Regions from separate parts of the Pseudarthrobacter sp. RHLT1-30-1 genome, predicted to be linked through region 3. Evidence: riboswitches for the same ligand, from Rfam matches in the RefSeq annotation. Region 3 holds a riboswitch; each other region holds the start of a gene.
What was found. A riboswitch is a leader RNA that binds a small molecule or an ion and turns the genes downstream of it on or off. The one in region 3 is predicted to bind thiamine pyrophosphate.
Positions count from the first base shown of each region.

Region 1: another riboswitch for thiamine pyrophosphate. It lies ahead of thiC (phosphomethylpyrimidine synthase ThiC); the one in region 3 lies ahead of AC50YM_RS19840 (bifunctional hydroxymethylpyrimidine kinase/phosphomethylpyrimidine kinase).
Region 2: another riboswitch for thiamine pyrophosphate. It lies ahead of thiO (glycine oxidase ThiO); the one in region 3 lies ahead of AC50YM_RS19840 (bifunctional hydroxymethylpyrimidine kinase/phosphomethylpyrimidine kinase).

Region 1 covers NZ_JBWZCG010000012.1:41,011-45,952, reverse strand. Annotated here, with positions in the region: gene AC50YM_RS10580 (ester cyclase) at 1-119, shown strand, start outside; gene AC50YM_RS10575 (ArsR/SmtB family transcription factor) at 532-891, opposite strand; gene AC50YM_RS10570 (MFS transporter) at 896-2,125, opposite strand; TPP riboswitch at 2,360-2,467, shown strand; gene thiC (phosphomethylpyrimidine synthase ThiC) at 2,466-4,196, shown strand; gene AC50YM_RS10560 (hypothetical protein) at 4,520-4,933, opposite strand; gene AC50YM_RS10555 (ANTAR domain-containing protein) at 4,934-4,942, opposite strand, start outside.
Region 2 covers NZ_JBWZCG010000002.1:245,609-250,550, reverse strand. Annotated here, with positions in the region: gene AC50YM_RS03540 (RNB domain-containing ribonuclease) at 1-844, opposite strand, end outside; gene AC50YM_RS03535 (ferritin-like fold-containing protein) at 886-1,557, shown strand; gene AC50YM_RS03530 (thiamine phosphate synthase) at 1,573-2,316, opposite strand; TPP riboswitch at 2,343-2,477, shown strand; gene thiO (glycine oxidase ThiO) at 2,471-3,808, shown strand; gene thiS (sulfur carrier protein ThiS) at 3,805-4,041, shown strand; gene AC50YM_RS03515 (thiazole synthase) at 4,038-4,862, shown strand; gene AC50YM_RS03510 (4a-hydroxytetrahydrobiopterin dehydratase) at 4,878-4,942, shown strand, end outside.
Region 3 covers NZ_JBWZCG010000045.1:1,898-6,839, reverse strand. Annotated here, with positions in the region: gene AC50YM_RS19840 (bifunctional hydroxymethylpyrimidine kinase/phosphomethylpyrimidine kinase) at 248-1,891, opposite strand; TPP riboswitch at 1,883-1,978, opposite strand; gene AC50YM_RS19835 (Rne/Rng family ribonuclease) at 2,083-4,942, opposite strand, start outside.

The DNA.
Region 1 (4,942 bases), on a different contig from region 3:
AGACTGTCGAATTCGGCAGCACTGACATAATCCGGGTCGAGAACGGCAAGGTCGCCGAGCACTGGGGAACCACCGACAACATGGGACTCATGCAGCAGATCGGCGCCATCCCTGCGTAGGACGCAGGGAACGCCCTCAAGATGATGATGGAACGTGCCAGACGACAGCACTCCCCTGCCCGGCATTCGCTGATCCGTGGGGCCTTTGAGATCGCGACGTCCGCTCTCCGGGTCCCGATGCGACATGGACTTGCGCTATCTCAAAGGCAATAAGACAACAGGAAGTCTCACTTCGGCAAAGTGTTCGGACTAGGGGAGACTTCTGGATCTGTAAGTCGCAGCGGTGATTGGAAGGGCTTCGGCGGCGCTATGCGGCCCGCGCCGCAGGTTCATCGTCCCGCAGCTTGATGGGTTGCCGTTTCATCCGGCACGGGTTAAGACTGCGAACCCGGCCGTCGCCGTCCCGGGGCCGCTAACGTTCTGCTGCATGATGGCAGGGGTCTTCTCGGGGCAAGCTTCGGCCGCGTGCGGGTCAGTCGTGGGAGGGTTCGCCGGTGACTTTGTGGTCGGCGTGGTTCAGGCCTTCCATGACCAGACGGGTCAGGTGCCCGTCGGTGAGGCTGTAGATGACCCGGCGGCTTTGTTTTTGGCTGGTGACGAGGCCGCTGAAGCGTAGCTTGGCCAGGTGCTGGCTGACTGAGGTGCGCGAGGCTCCGGTCTGTTCCACCAGGGTGCCGACGTCGGAGGGCTCCTGGGCCAGGAGCCAGAGCAGGTGCAGCCGGGTGGGGTCCGAGAGCATCCGGAACGTGGCGGTGGCTGCGTCCAGCCGGCGGGAATCCGGTGCTTCGGGGTGATGGAAGCTGGCGGCCGGAATGGGTTGTACGTTTTCCACCGGTTCAGCCTTTCATCGTCTCCGGCACAGAACCGGGCCTGGATACTGCGGGCCAGAATCGGAACGCCGCAACTGTACTGATTGTAGCCACGATGGCCAGCACGGCTGCTGCTACCGGCTGGCCGGCGGCGGCGCCGATCCAGCCGGCGATCGGGTAGGTGATGATGAAGCAGGCGTGGGAGAGGGAGAACTGGGCGGTGAAGATGTAGGACCGGGTGCTCTCGGTCGCCGCGCGGCGCAGCAGGCGGGCCGAGGGGGTGTTGATCATCGAGGTCCCGGCGCCGAGAACCACCCACAGGCCCAGCAGAACCGGCCAGGTCCCCGGCACGGCCAAAAGGACGAAAGCCCCTGCCAGGCCGACGGAGAGCAGTACGGCGCCGGCACGCATGAGGACCCGGTCCGGCACCCGGTCCAGTATCCTGGGCGCGGTCAGCGCGACGAGCATCGACCCGGCACCGAAACAGGCCAGGGCGACCGCGACGTCGGCGTTGGAACCGCCGAACATGTCCCGGGCGTAGACGACTGTGTTCACCAGTACCAGGGCGGTGGCGGCAGCGACGGCAAGATTTAGGGCCATCAGGGCCCGCAGTTCAGGGTTGCGGGCAAAGATCCGCGTGCCCAGGGTGGTCCGGTGCCACAACGTCCCTTCCTGCTTCACGACCGGCGCCGCAGGAAGACGGGTGGTGACCACGAGGGCTGCGGAGAGCAGGAATCCGGCCACGGTCCCGAGGAACAGGTCGTGGAAGGACAAAACCGTCAGGAGAGCTGCCGCAAGGGCCGGGCTGACCAGCGACTCCAGGTCGTAGGCCAGACGTGAGAGGGAAAGGGCGCGGGTGTACTGGCGTTCATCGGGGAGGATGACCGGGATCAGGGACTGGAACGCCGGGGTGAAGGTAGCCGAGGCGCTCTGCAGCAGGAAGACCAGGACATAGATCTGCCACGCCTGGTCCACCATCGGCAGCATCAGTGCGATACCGGCACGGATCAGGTCCGCCCCGACCAGCACCGCCTTTTTCGGCAGCCGCTCCACCAGTGCCGCCATCAAAGGGGCCACGAAGACATAGGCGAGCATCTTGATCGTCAGTGCCGTCCCCAGAACGGCACCGGCCTGACCGCCGGCCAGATCAAAGGCCAGCAGGCCCAGAGCCACCGTCAGAAGCCCGGTGCCCAGCAGGGCCACAATCTGGGCCGAAAACAGCTTCCGGTAGGCCGGAACGGCCAGAACTTCAATCAAAGCGACTCCTCGAAACTATGACAGATACTTCAATACGTGCTTACATGCGCACTTATAAGATTAGTAGATGCCGCCCCTGTTCGGAAACGGCGCCCGATCTACACTCCGCTTCAGTCCGCGCACCAGAACCCGACGCCGTTGGCTACTGCAGCGCTTGGAGCTCTGGCGCCGCAAAAGGGCGGGAGGGTGAATCATCCATGCCGGTAGTGCCTGCACGCCGGGGTGCTAGGGTTTTTTCATCCACACGGGTGCCCTTGCAGGGGCTGAGATCGGGCTGATGCAGTCCGCGACCGTTGAACCTGTCCGGGTAATGCCGGCGAAGGAAGTAGGAAAACCACTGATGAGCTCAATGAATTCGCATTCGCTCGCGTACGCCCGCGACCCGGAACACGGCATTAGCGTCCCTGTCACCGAGATCGCCTTGGAGGACTCTCCGAACGGGGTGAAGAATCCACCGTTCACGGCGTACCGGACGGCCGGCCCTGGTAGCGATCCGGTGATCGGTCTGGAGCCGTCCCGGTCCGGATGGATAGAGTCCCGGGGCGACACCGAGCCCTACGGCGGCCGGGAACGCAACCTGCTCGACGACGGAAAGTCCGCCGTGCGCCGGGGCGCCGCGTCCGCTGAATGGAAGGGCACGCAGCCGGTGCCCCGCCGCGCCCTCGAGGGTAAGACCGTCACCCAGATGCACTACGCCCGCCAGGGCACCATCACCCCCGAGATGCGGTTCGTGGCAGTGCGGGAAAACTGCGACGTCGATCTGGTCCGCAGCGAAGTCGCCGCCGGCCGGGCCATCATCCCGAACAACATCAACCACCCCGAATCCGAGCCCATGATCATCGGCAAGGCCTTCCTGGTCAAAATCAATGCCAATATCGGCAACTCCGCCGTGACAAGCTCCATTGCCGAGGAAGTGGACAAACTGCAGTGGGCGGCCCAGTGGGGCGCCGACACGGTCATGGACCTTTCCACGGGGGATGACATCCACACCACCCGCGAGTGGATCATCCGCAACTCCCCCGTCCCCATCGGCACGGTCCCGATCTACCAGGCGCTGGAGAAGGTCAACGGTGAGGCCAATGACCTGACCTGGGAGATCTACCGGGACACGGTGATCGAACAGTGCGAGCAGGGCGTGGACTACATGACCGTCCACGCCGGCGTGCTGCTCCGCTATGTGCCCCTGACGGCGAACAGGGTCACCGGCATCGTATCCCGCGGCGGGTCCATCATGGCCGGCTGGTGCCTGGCCCACCACCGGGAGAACTTCCTCTACACCCACTTCGACGAGCTCTGCGAAATCTTCGCCAAGTACGACGTCGCCTTCTCCCTCGGCGACGGACTGCGGCCCGGCGCGACCGCGGATGCCAATGACGCCGCACAGTTCGCTGAACTGGACACCCTCGCCGAACTCACCAAGCGGGCATGGCAGTACGACGTGCAAGTCATGGTCGAAGGCCCCGGGCACATCCCCTTCCACCTCGTCCGCGAAAACGTCGAACGCCAGCAGGAACTCTGCGACGGCGCACCCTTCTACACCCTCGGCCCGCTGGTGACCGATATTGCCCCGGGCTATGACCACATCACCTCAGCCATCGGCGCCACCGAGATCGCCCGCTACGGCACCGCGATGCTCTGCTACGTCACTCCCAAGGAACACCTCGGGCTGCCGAACAAGGACGACGTTAAGACCGGTGTCATCACCTACAAGATCGCCGCCCACGCGGCAGACCTCGCCAAAGGCCACCCCGGAGCCCACGAACGCGACGACGCCCTGTCCAAGGCACGCTTCGAATTCCGCTGGCGGGACCAGTTCGCCCTCTCCCTGGATCCAGCCACAGCCGAATCCTTCCACGACGAGACCCTGCCCGCGGAGCCGGCCAAGACCGCGCACTTCTGCTCCATGTGCGGACCCAAGTTCTGCTCCATGCGGCTCTCCCAGGACATCCGCGACCAGTTCGGAGGCATGTCCGAACAGGAAGCCATCGCAGGAATGAACGCCAAATCCACCGAATTCCGCGAATCCGGCGGCAAGGTCTACCTCCCCGAACCCGTCCTGCCCAGAAGCTAGGACCATGTCGGGGCAGCGCTGGTCCCCCGGGCCCGGTCCTGCCCCGGCCCCGGACTAAGAAACCTGTTCGAAAAAGCCAGTGGGGTCGCCGCGGGCTTATCCGCACGCGGTCTCCTGGCGCCGACAGAAATGCTGGCTGACTCCGTTTAGCCGACAGGGTCGGTGGTGTTTACTTGAAGCCTGCGGTCTTCCGGGTACCGTCCACCTGCGTGAGGGTGAACTTGCAGGTAGCGCGGTTGTTCTCTGGCACCGGGCCGGTCTTGATCTGGGCGTTCATCGTCCATGACACGTCATAGCTGAGACCCAGCAGGGAGTATCCCTGGTTAGTGCCGCCTTCGATCTTTGTAAGCGTGATGGATCGGGAGCCAATCGAGGGCCGCCTGAGCTGTACGCCACCTCGTAGTTACCCGCCCTTGCGGTCCCTCGGTCGACGAGCATGACGCTCTCTGGTCTTTCTTGAGAAAGTCCATTGTTTCCTGCTGGCTCACCGGGAGGACGTTGCCGCTGTGCTGCGACCACCATTCGTCTACGGCCGCTGGGTTCATCCAATTGTTGTTGAGGGTGGAATCGAGGAACTCTTCGGCGACGAAGGTCCCGGCTACTTCCTGGGCGGCGGTGATCTGCGCCTCGTTGAACAGGTTGCTGGCGGAGGCTTGGACGATTGCCGGGTTGTACTTCAGGGCCTTGTCGTCGTCGGCGATGGTGGTCTCCGTACAAGCGACTTCCAGAACAGTCACTTATCCCTT
Region 2 (4,942 bases), on a different contig from region 3:
GGCGGTGGAAGTGCGCCAGTGAGGCTTCATCCGGGGCCGGCATGGTGCGCAGGATGCCTACTTTGCCGGCCAGCATGATTTCGGCGGCGGCCATCCCGGTCATCAGGGAAATCTGGGCGTTCCAGTCCTCCACGGGCAGCGGCGGCGCAGCGACAATCCGGTAGCCGCCGTCGGGCAGCTGTTCGATTTCCTGCTCCGGCATGTTCAGGCTGGCGCCGCCGCGGAGCCGTTCCAGCTCCACCCGCTTCATCCCGACCTCCTTGAGCAGCTGGAGGACGGGGGCGGCCGTTCCGGCGTCAAGCTCGGACTGCACCCCGCGGTAACTGAGCTTGGCCCGGCTGCGGACCGCTGCGCGGCGGACCAGCACCGCGGACACCTCGGCGGCGGCGTCGAGCTCGAATTCCCAGACGAATGCGGCGCACAGCTGGCCGGCCAGCAGGCTGCCTGCTTCCTCGCTGATGACTTCCGGGTGCAGCGGAATCCGGCCGTTCGGGGTGTAGAAGGTCTGGCCGCGGCGGCGCGTCTCGGCATCGAGCGCACCACCGGGGGAGACAAAGGAGGGGACATCGGCGATCGCGTAGAAGACCTTGTAGCCCTCACCGGCACGGTCGATGAAGAGGGCCTGGTCCAGGTCGGTGGAGGACGCCGGATCGATGGTTACAAACTCGATATGGGTGAAATCCAGCTCCGGCAGCTCGTGCCCGGCGACCGCCTCCTTGGCCTCCCGGAGTGCGTCTTCGGGGAAGGGCCCCGGCAGCTCCAGTGTCGTGCGCAGCGCATTGAGCGCCTCGGCAAGCTGGTTCTTTTGCTGGTGGACACTCGGGGTCAGACGATGATGGGACACGAAAATCAGATTAGCTTCATTTGCGCCATTAGTCTTGGATCATGAGCACATCCCCGGTCGATCCTGCCCGATACAACAGCTTCCTGAGGGATCTGCTGGGCGTGATGGCCTACGGCGAGCTGTCCGCCTTCGAACGGCTCTCCTCCGATGCGCGGTATTCCCCCACGCTGCACGACCGGGCGGTGCTGGGCCGGATCGCGGTGATCGAGTTCCAGCACTATGAACTGGTGAGCGCCAAACTGGACGCCATGGGGCTGGACGTTGAGGCCGCAATGCTGCCGTTCCAGCCGTCCGTGGACCACTTCCACGAACGCACCCGCCCCTCGGACTGGTACGAATCCCTGATGAAGGCGTATGTGATCGACACCGTCTCCGCCGATTTCTACCGCGCGGTGTCCCGCGACGTTGACGCCGGCACGCGGGCCCTGGTGGAGCAGATCCAGGCCGATGAGGAGGCCACGGCGGTGCTGCGGGAGTTGCTCAAGACCGCCCTCGCCGATGACCCGCGGCTGGCCTCGCGGCTGGCGCTGTGGGCCAGGCGCCTGCTCGGGGAGGCCCTGACCCAGGCGCAGCGTGTGGGTGTTGAGAATGCGTTCGTCGGCGGCCTGGCCGGCGCGGACGGGGACCGGTCCGGGGAACTTGTGCGCGTGCTGATGGCGGAACTGGCGGCGAACCATTCGCGCCGGATGAGAGACCTCGGCCTGGCCGGCTGAGGGGACGGACCGGGCTCAGTTTCCCGCGGCATCGAGTGCAGCCAGCAGGGACCGGGCGGCGTCGGCGGGATCATCGGCCTCCGTGATCGCGCGCACCACCACGATCCGGCGGGCCCCGGCGTCCACCACCTGCTCCACATTTCCGAGGTCAATGCCCCCGATCGCAAACCACGGCACAATACCTGCGGCGGCGCCGGTGCCGGCGTCGGAGTTGGTGACGGTGTTGGTGCCTTCGGACTCGTCCCCGGCCCTCCCCGCGGCCCGGCGGACCGCGTCCGCCGCGTGGCGCACCAGTCCGAGCCCGACGGCGGCGCGGCCGGGCTTGGTCGGGGTGGCCCAGACCGGCCCGACGCAAAAGTAGTCCAGGCCGTGGCGGCCGGGGGCCGCGGCGATGGCTGCCTCCACCTGCTCCGGACTGTGGGTGGACATCCCGATCACGGCGTCCTGGCCGATGAAGTCCCGGGCTGCCGGGAGCGGGAGGTCCTTTTGCCCGATGTGGAACACCGGAGCGCCCGAGAGAGCGGCGAGGTCCGCCCGGTCGTTGACGGCCCAGAGCTTGCCGTGACGCTCGGCGGCCTGATGCAGGATGGCCAGGAACTCCAGTTCCTCGGCCGCTTCCAGCGACTTGTCGCGCAGCTGGATGATGTCGACCCCGCCGGCATACGCGGAGTCCACGAAGTCCGCGAAGTCCCGCTGTTCCTGGCGGGCATCGGTGCAAAGGTAGAGGCGGGCGGTGGTGTGGAGGGCATCCGGAGTCATGGTTCCAGCCTAGTTCCCCTAAACTGGGCCGGTACCGCGGGAGCCCGCCGCAACCGTCCACGCCCCTGGCGTCCGGAACCGGCAGGCTGAGAGGGCGTCAGAGCCGACCGCTTGACCTGATCCGGTTAGTACCGGCGTAGGGAAGGAATACTTTATGGGCGAAATATCCGCCCGCGGCCCGGCCGCCGGCACCGGGAGCACGCCGGCTGCCGCCACACATGACGCCGCAGCCGGCCCGTATTACGACGTCGCCGTGATCGGCGGCGGCGTGGTCGGACACGGGATCGCCTGGGCCGCGAGCCGCTCGGGCCGTTCAGTCGCCCTGATCGACGAAGCCCCCGGAAGCGGCGCCAGCTGGGCGGCCGCGGGAATGCTCGCCCCGGTGAGCGAACTTCACTACCAGGAGGAGGCCCTCCTGGAGCTCATGCTGGAATCCTCCGGGCTCTGGCCGGGATTCGCTGCCGGACTTGAGCGCGGCGGCGGGCCGGCAACGGATTCCGGCGGCTTCGTTGGCGCCGCTACCGGGTACCTCACGACGCCGACCCTCGCCGTGGGGGCCGACGCGGCGGACCGCCGGGCACTTGCGGACCTGCGCACCGTCCAGCAGTCGTACGGCCTCGCCGTGGAGCCGATGACCGTCCGTGCGGCGCGCGCACGAGAGCCGCTGCTGAGCCCGGGGATCTCCTGCGCCTTCGAGATCCCCGCCGACCACCAGGTGGACCCCCGCCGGCTGCTCGCCCGGATTGGCGAACTCCTGGCCGCGGACAGCCTGTGCCACACCATCAGGCGGCGCGCCGCGGGGCTGCTCCGGGAGGACGGCCGCGTGGCCGGCGCCCGTCTCGCCGGCGGCGGCTCCGTCCGGGCCCGCGAGACGATTGTGGCCAACGGCCTGGGCGCCGCCGGGCTCACGGGCCTGCCGGCCGGACTCCGGTTGCCGCTGCGGCCGGTCCACGGCGACATTCTCCGGCTCCGGGTGCCGCAAAAACTGCGGCCGCTGCTGACCTCAACGGTGCGGGGACTGGTCCGCGGCGTGCCGGTTTACATCGTGCCCCGGGAGGACGGCACGGTCGTGATTGGAGCCACCCAGCGCGAGGACGCTCCCGGCGGTGACAACCACCCGGCAGCGCCGGCCGGCACTGCGGTGTCCGCCGGCGGCGTTTACCAGCTGCTCCGCGACGCCCAGCAGCTGCTCCCCGCGGTCGCGGAACTGGAACTGCTGGAAGCAACCGCCAGGGCCCGGCCCGGTACTCCGGACAACGCGCCGCTACTGGGCCGGGTGGCGGAACGGGGAAGCCCGGGGGACGTTGCGGGACTGATCATCGCCACGGGGTTCTTCCGGCACGGAATCCTGCTCACGCCCGCCGCCGCGGAGATCTGTTGCCAGCTGATGGACGGCGTCGCCGACCCCCGCTGGGCCCGCTTCCGGCCGGACAGGTTCGCCGCGGACCCCCACCACCCATCCACCCCCGAGTACAGCAAGGAAACGCTATGAACATCACCCTGAACGGAACCGGGCGAACGCTCGCCGAGGGCGCCTCGGTCGGCACGCTGGTCAGCCAGGTCACCGGCCGGCTGCTGGCCCCGAACGGCCAGTCTGCGGACGGCACCAAACTCGGGGTCGCCGTGGCCCGCAACGCCGAGGTGGTTCCCCGCAGCCAGTGGCACGGCACCGCGCTCGCCGACGGCGACGACATCGAACTGGTCACGGCGGTCCAGGGAGGATGAGCGGGATCGCGAACACCACGGCAGCGGCGCCGGGAGCATCCCCGGCGGCAGCGGATCTGTTCACTCTCGACGGCGTGCAGCTCGGGTCGAGGCTGATCATGGGCACCGGCGGGGCGCCGAGCCTGCACGGTCTGGGGGATGCACTGCTGGCCTCCGGCACGGAACTGACCACCGTGGCGATACGGCGCTACTCGCCAGCGGAGGCCGGGTCGTTGTTCCAGCTGCTGCTGGAGCACAACATCCGGGTTCTGCCCAACACCGCGGGCTGCTTCACCGCCCGGGATGCCGTGCTGACGGCCGAGCTGGCCCGCGAAGCCCTCGAAACGGACTGGGTGAAGCTGGAAGTGATCGCGGACGAGCACACCCTGCTGCCGGACGCCGTGGAACTTGTCGAGGCCACGGAGCAGCTGGTGGGCCGCGGTTTCAAGGTCTTCGCCTACACCAACGACGACCCCGTGCTGGCGCTGCGGCTCGAGAACCTGGGCGCCACCGCGGTGATGCCGCTGGGCGCGCCGATCGGCACCGGATTGGGAATCCTGAACCCGCACAACATCGAACTGATCGTTTCGCGCGCCTCGGTGCCCGTGGTCCTGGACGCAGGGATCGGCACCGCCTCCGACGCGGCCCTGGCCATGGAGCTGGGTTGCGACGCCGTGCTGCTGGCCACGGCGGTAACACGGGCGCAGAATCCGGTGCTGATGGGGGGGGCCTTCAAGCACGCGGTGATCGCCGGTAGGCTGGCAAAAAGGGCCGGCAGGATTCCGCGCCGGGAGCATGCGCTGGCGTCCTCGGTGATGGAAGGCCGGGCCGAATTCCTTTAGGCAAAGGAGCCTGCCATGGCAGCAGCCGGGGACGTCCTCACCGAGGACCAGGTTGACGCGGCACTGACGGCGCTGCCGGA
Region 3 (4,942 bases):
CGGGGGGACCCATGAGCTATCCCGTGGACAATCGCACTCGAAATCGAGTGGAGCGTCCTCAAGGTCATAACCCAAGTGTTGGCGTAAGCACCGAAGATCTAGACTACGCTAATTTTGCCTTCGGCCGCAAATGAGGCTGGTTCCGACGTGAAATACGTGGTAGGCGCCACTCTGTATGGACAGAGCCTGCCGTAACGAGTTCCGGAACCGTGCCCACCTATCGTACAGGCTCCGCGGACCCCCGCCGTCAGGCGTGCAGCCGCGGCGCGTCGAAGAAGTCGACCTCGTAGCGGGCGGACTGCCGGAAGGCCCGGGTCATGGCGTCCCGTTCCCCGGCCGACGCCGCCCGGGCCGCGGCGTCGGTGTAGGCGATTGCCTGCCGGGTGGCGGCGGCGAACTCCGCATCGGCATAGGTGCGCAGCCACACCGCGTAGGGATGCGCGTCCGGCGCGCCTGCTGCGAGGAACTGCGCGTGCAGGCTCTCCCCCAACTCGGCGTAGAGCCAGAAGCACGGCAGCACGGCGGCCACCAGCACGCCGTAGCTGCCGGCCGAGGCGGCCAGCAGATGGTCCAGGTAGGACCGGGTGACCGGCCCGGGGGTCACCCCGGCGGTGCGGGTGCCCAGCCAGGTCCGGTGCAGCTCGGATTCCACTTCGAGGCAGTTCTGCGCGGAGCGGAGCCAGAAGAGCTGTTCGGCCTCGGTAGGTGCGATGGCTGCGGCCCGGGCCAGGACCCGGGAATAGCCGTTCAGGTACAGGGCGTCCTGGCTGAGGTAGTAGGCGAAATCCCGCTCCGGCAGCGACCCGTCGGCCAGGCCCCTGATGAAGTCCAGCCCGTGGATCGCGGCCAGGTCGCCGGTGGCGGCGTCCCGCAGCGCGGCGGCAAATTCACCCTGGGCCGGTACCCGGCCGGCGCCGGAGTGATCTTCGGTCTGCTGCTGGACGTGGTGGAAGTGGTGCACCGGGCCGTTGCCGGTGCCTACGTCGAGCCGGTCGGAGGTGCGCAGGGCCTCCCGGAGCCAGGGCTTGACCTCGCGGAGCGCGGCCTCCCAGTCCCCCGTGCCGGCCTGTCCGATGATTCTGGCCTGCACCGTGGCGATCGCCGAGGACAGCGAGCAGCCGGTGCCGTGGCTGTTGCGGGTGGGCACGCGCTCCCCCGGCACCACAATGAGGTCCCGGGCCAGGAGCCCCCCGGTGTTGATCAGCGCGTCCGGGCAGCCGGCGCCGTCGGGATCTCCGGTCCCGCCGCCGCCGGGGAGCCGGCCGCCGTCGAGGTGGCCGCCGCCGCCGGGGAGCCGGCCGCCGTCGAGGTGGCCGCCCTTCACCAGGACCGTGGTGCCGGTCTGGGCGGCGAGCCGCTTGCCCTGTTCCAGTGCCCCGGCCCAGTCCTCGGCGACCGTCTCCCGGAGCAGGATGGCGAGTTCGGCGAGGTTGGGCGTGAGCAGGTCCGCGTACGGCAACAGCGCGTGCAGGGCCGCCTCCGCGGATTCCTGCAGCAGCCGGTCGCCGCTGGTCGCCACCATCACGGGATCCAGGACCACGACGCCGGGGCGGGACTTCGCCAGCCAGCCGCGGACGGCGTCGATCACGGAGGCATCCCCCAGCATCCCGATCTTGACGGCGTCGATGCTGATGTCCTGGCTGAGGGCGTCGAGCTGGGCGGTCAGGAAGTCCGCCGGCGGGACGTGCACGGCGCTGACGCCGCGGGTGTTCTGCGCGGTCAGGGCGGTGATCGCTGCCATGCCGTAGCCACCATGCGCGGCAATGCTTTTGAGGTCGGCCTGGATGCCTGCGCCGCCGGAGGGATCGGAGCCGGCGATCGCCAGCACCCTTGGGATCCGCGATACGGGCGCGGCAGGGGCGGGCGGGAGAAACGATGGGGCGGCGGTCATAAGAGACATCCCTTCGCCGGTGCTAACCGGACAGGTTCAACGGGTTTGGATCTCAGCCGGCTCGATGCGGCACCCCGTGTCAGGATCCAGCCTAGCCGGGTCCGTTAACGAAGCCGCGGGCACGGCCCGAACCTGGCGTATTGCTACGCGGTCCGGACCGCACCCGCGGCCTGGTTGAACTGTTTCTGCCGTTAGAGCTCGGAAGCCGGCACGCCGACACCGAGGATGATCGGCTCGCTCGCGGCAGGCTTGGCGGCCGGCAGTGCTGCCGGGACCTTGGCCTCGTGCACCGAGACGGGCGCGGCCTGCGGGGTTTCCCTCCGCTGTTCCACCGAGGTCTCGTTCGCTGCGCCCTGGGCGCGGCTGGCGCTCCGGTTGCGGCGGCCGCGGCGGGCACGGGAGGTGCCGCCCGCGGTGTCTGCCTCGGTCTGGGAACCCGGGGCCTGGGCGCGTCCCGGGCCGGTGCCGCCGGCGCGCGCCGGAGCTGCCGCTGCGGTCCGGGCGGCCGGGGCTGCCTTCGCCGCCGGCTCCGGGGCTGCTGCCGGGGCTGCTCCGGTGGCTGCGGCCTCCGGGGCCGCCTCGGTTTCACCCAGGTGGGCGAAGGCCTCGGTCAGCAGGTCCAGGGTGAGGGCGGGGGCACTCGCCTGGTCGGCGTGCTCGACGAAGGGCAGGGCGACCTGCTCACCGCCGAACGTCAGCACGGCGGCAGGGCGGCCGGCTGCCTCCTCCGACGCGGCCAGCTCGACCACTGCATCGACGGCGGCCTGGCGGGTCCGGGCATCGACAGCGGTGGCTGTCTCGCCGTCGTGCAGGTGCGCGGCGTGCGCCGCAGCGGCGATGTTCGCCAGCGCGGCGCGGGTTGCCTCCGCCTTGGCGTGGCGCTCGGCCTCGGTGGGCTCCGGGTGGACTGCTGCCGGGACGGACTGCTCGTCCGTGCCCTGGCCGCCCCTGCCGCGGCGTCGGCTCTTGCGTTCGGTACGTTCGGTGCGTGCGGCGGCGGGCTGGTGCTCGGTCCGCGGGACGTGGTGCTCTGCGGCCACCACGTTGGCGCGGCGGTGCTCCACGGGCTCGTCGTGGGTGACGATGCCGCGGCCGTCGCAGGTTTCGCACTGCTCGCCGAAGACTTCCAGCAGGCCGGTGCCCATCCGCTTGCGCGTCATCTGCACGAGGCCCAGTGAGGTCACCTCGGCGACCTGGTGCTTGGTCCGGTCCCGGCCCAGGCATTCGACCATGCGGCGCAGCACGAGGTCGCGGTTGGATTCGAGCACCATGTCGATGAAGTCGATGACGATGATCCCGCCGATGTCGCGGAGCCGGAGCTGCCGGACGACTTCCTCGGCTGCTTCGAGGTTGTTCTTGGTGACGGTTTCCTCAAGGTTTCCGCCGCTGCCGGTGAATTTGCCGGTGTTGACGTCCACGACGGTCATGGCTTCGGTGCGGTCGATCACGAGGGAGCCGCCGGAGGGCAGGAAGACCTTGCGGTCCAGGGCCTTGTGGATCTGCTCGTCGATGCGCCAGGCCGCGAAGATGTCCGTGTCCTTGGTCCACTTCTCCAGCCGGCCGACGAGGTCGGGCGCCACGTAGGTGACGTAGGCCTCGATGGTGTCCCACGCCTCCTCGCCGGAGACGATCAGCTTGGAGAAGTCCTCGTTGAAGACGTCACGGACCACCTTGATGGTCAGATCGGGTTCGCCGTAGAGCAGTTCGGGGGCGAGGATCTTGGTGGAGGTCGACTGGCCTTCGATGCCTTCCCACTGGGCGCGGAGTCGGTTGATGTCGTGCGTGAGCTCTTCCTCGGACGCACCCTCGGCCGCGGTGCGGACAATGACGCCGGCGTGTTCCGGCAGCCGGTCCTTGAGGATCCGCTTCAGCCGGTTGCGCTCGACGTCGGGCAGCTTGCGGGAAATGCCGGTCATGGAGCCGCCGGGTACGTACACGAGGTAGCGGCCCGGCAGTGAGATCTGGCTCGTGAGGCGGGCACCCTTGTGGCCGACCGGGTCCTTGGTGACCTGGACCAGCACGGAGTCTCCGGACTTCAGCGCGTTTTCGATCCGGCGCTGCTTGCCCTCCAGGTTGACGGACTCCCAGTTGACTTCACCGGCGTAGAGCACGGCGTTGCGGCCGCGTCCGATGTCAACGAAGGCGGCTTCCATCGACGGCAGCACGTTCTGGACCTTGCCCAGGTAGACGTTGCCGATCAGGGAATCCTGCTGGGTCTTGGACACGAAATGCTCGGCCAGGACGCCGTCCTCGAGGACGCCGATCTGGATTCTGTCGTCGCGCTGGCGGACGATCATCTGGCGGTCGACCGATTCGCGCCGGGCCAGGAACTCAGCCTCGGTAATCACGGTGCGGCGGCGGCCGGTGTCGCGGGATTCGCGGCGGCGCTGCTTCTTCGCCTCAAGCCGGGTGGAGCCCTTCAGGGACGTGACGCGGTTGTTGACCGGCGCCTCGGTAGCCGCACGGGGTGCCCGGACACGGGTCACCGTGTTGGGCGGATCGTCGTCTTCCCCGCCGGTCAGTTCCAGGTCCTGCTCACCACGGCGGCGGCGACGGCGACGGCGCGAGGTCACGCCGTCCTCGAGCGGCTCCTCGGAACCGTCCTCTTCTTCGTCTCCCGCGGCTTCGGAGTCGTTTCCGGCCCCGGCCTCGGTGTCAGTTCCGCGGCCGGTGCGGCCGCGGCGGCCGCGGCTGCGGCGCCGACGGCGGCTGCCGGCGTCTTCGCCGTCCTCACCGTCTTCTTCTTCGTCGTCAGTTTCTGCCACGGCTGCTGCGGACGCTGCGGCGGGGGCCGGGCGCACGACGGCGGTCAGGTCGGGAGCCTGGAAGATCATCGAGGACAGCGCGCCGGGCTCGAGGAAGAGCGAGGCGGCGGAGCGTGCTTCGGCGGCCGCGGGGGCTCCTGTTGCTTCGGTTACTGCGGGGGCTTCGGCGGGGGCTTCTGTTGCTTCGGTTACTGCGGGGGCTTCGGCGGGGGCTTCTGTTGCTTCAGTTGCCTCGGCTGCCGGGCCCGCGGACGGGGCGGTGCGGCCGGTCCGGCCGGTGCGTGTG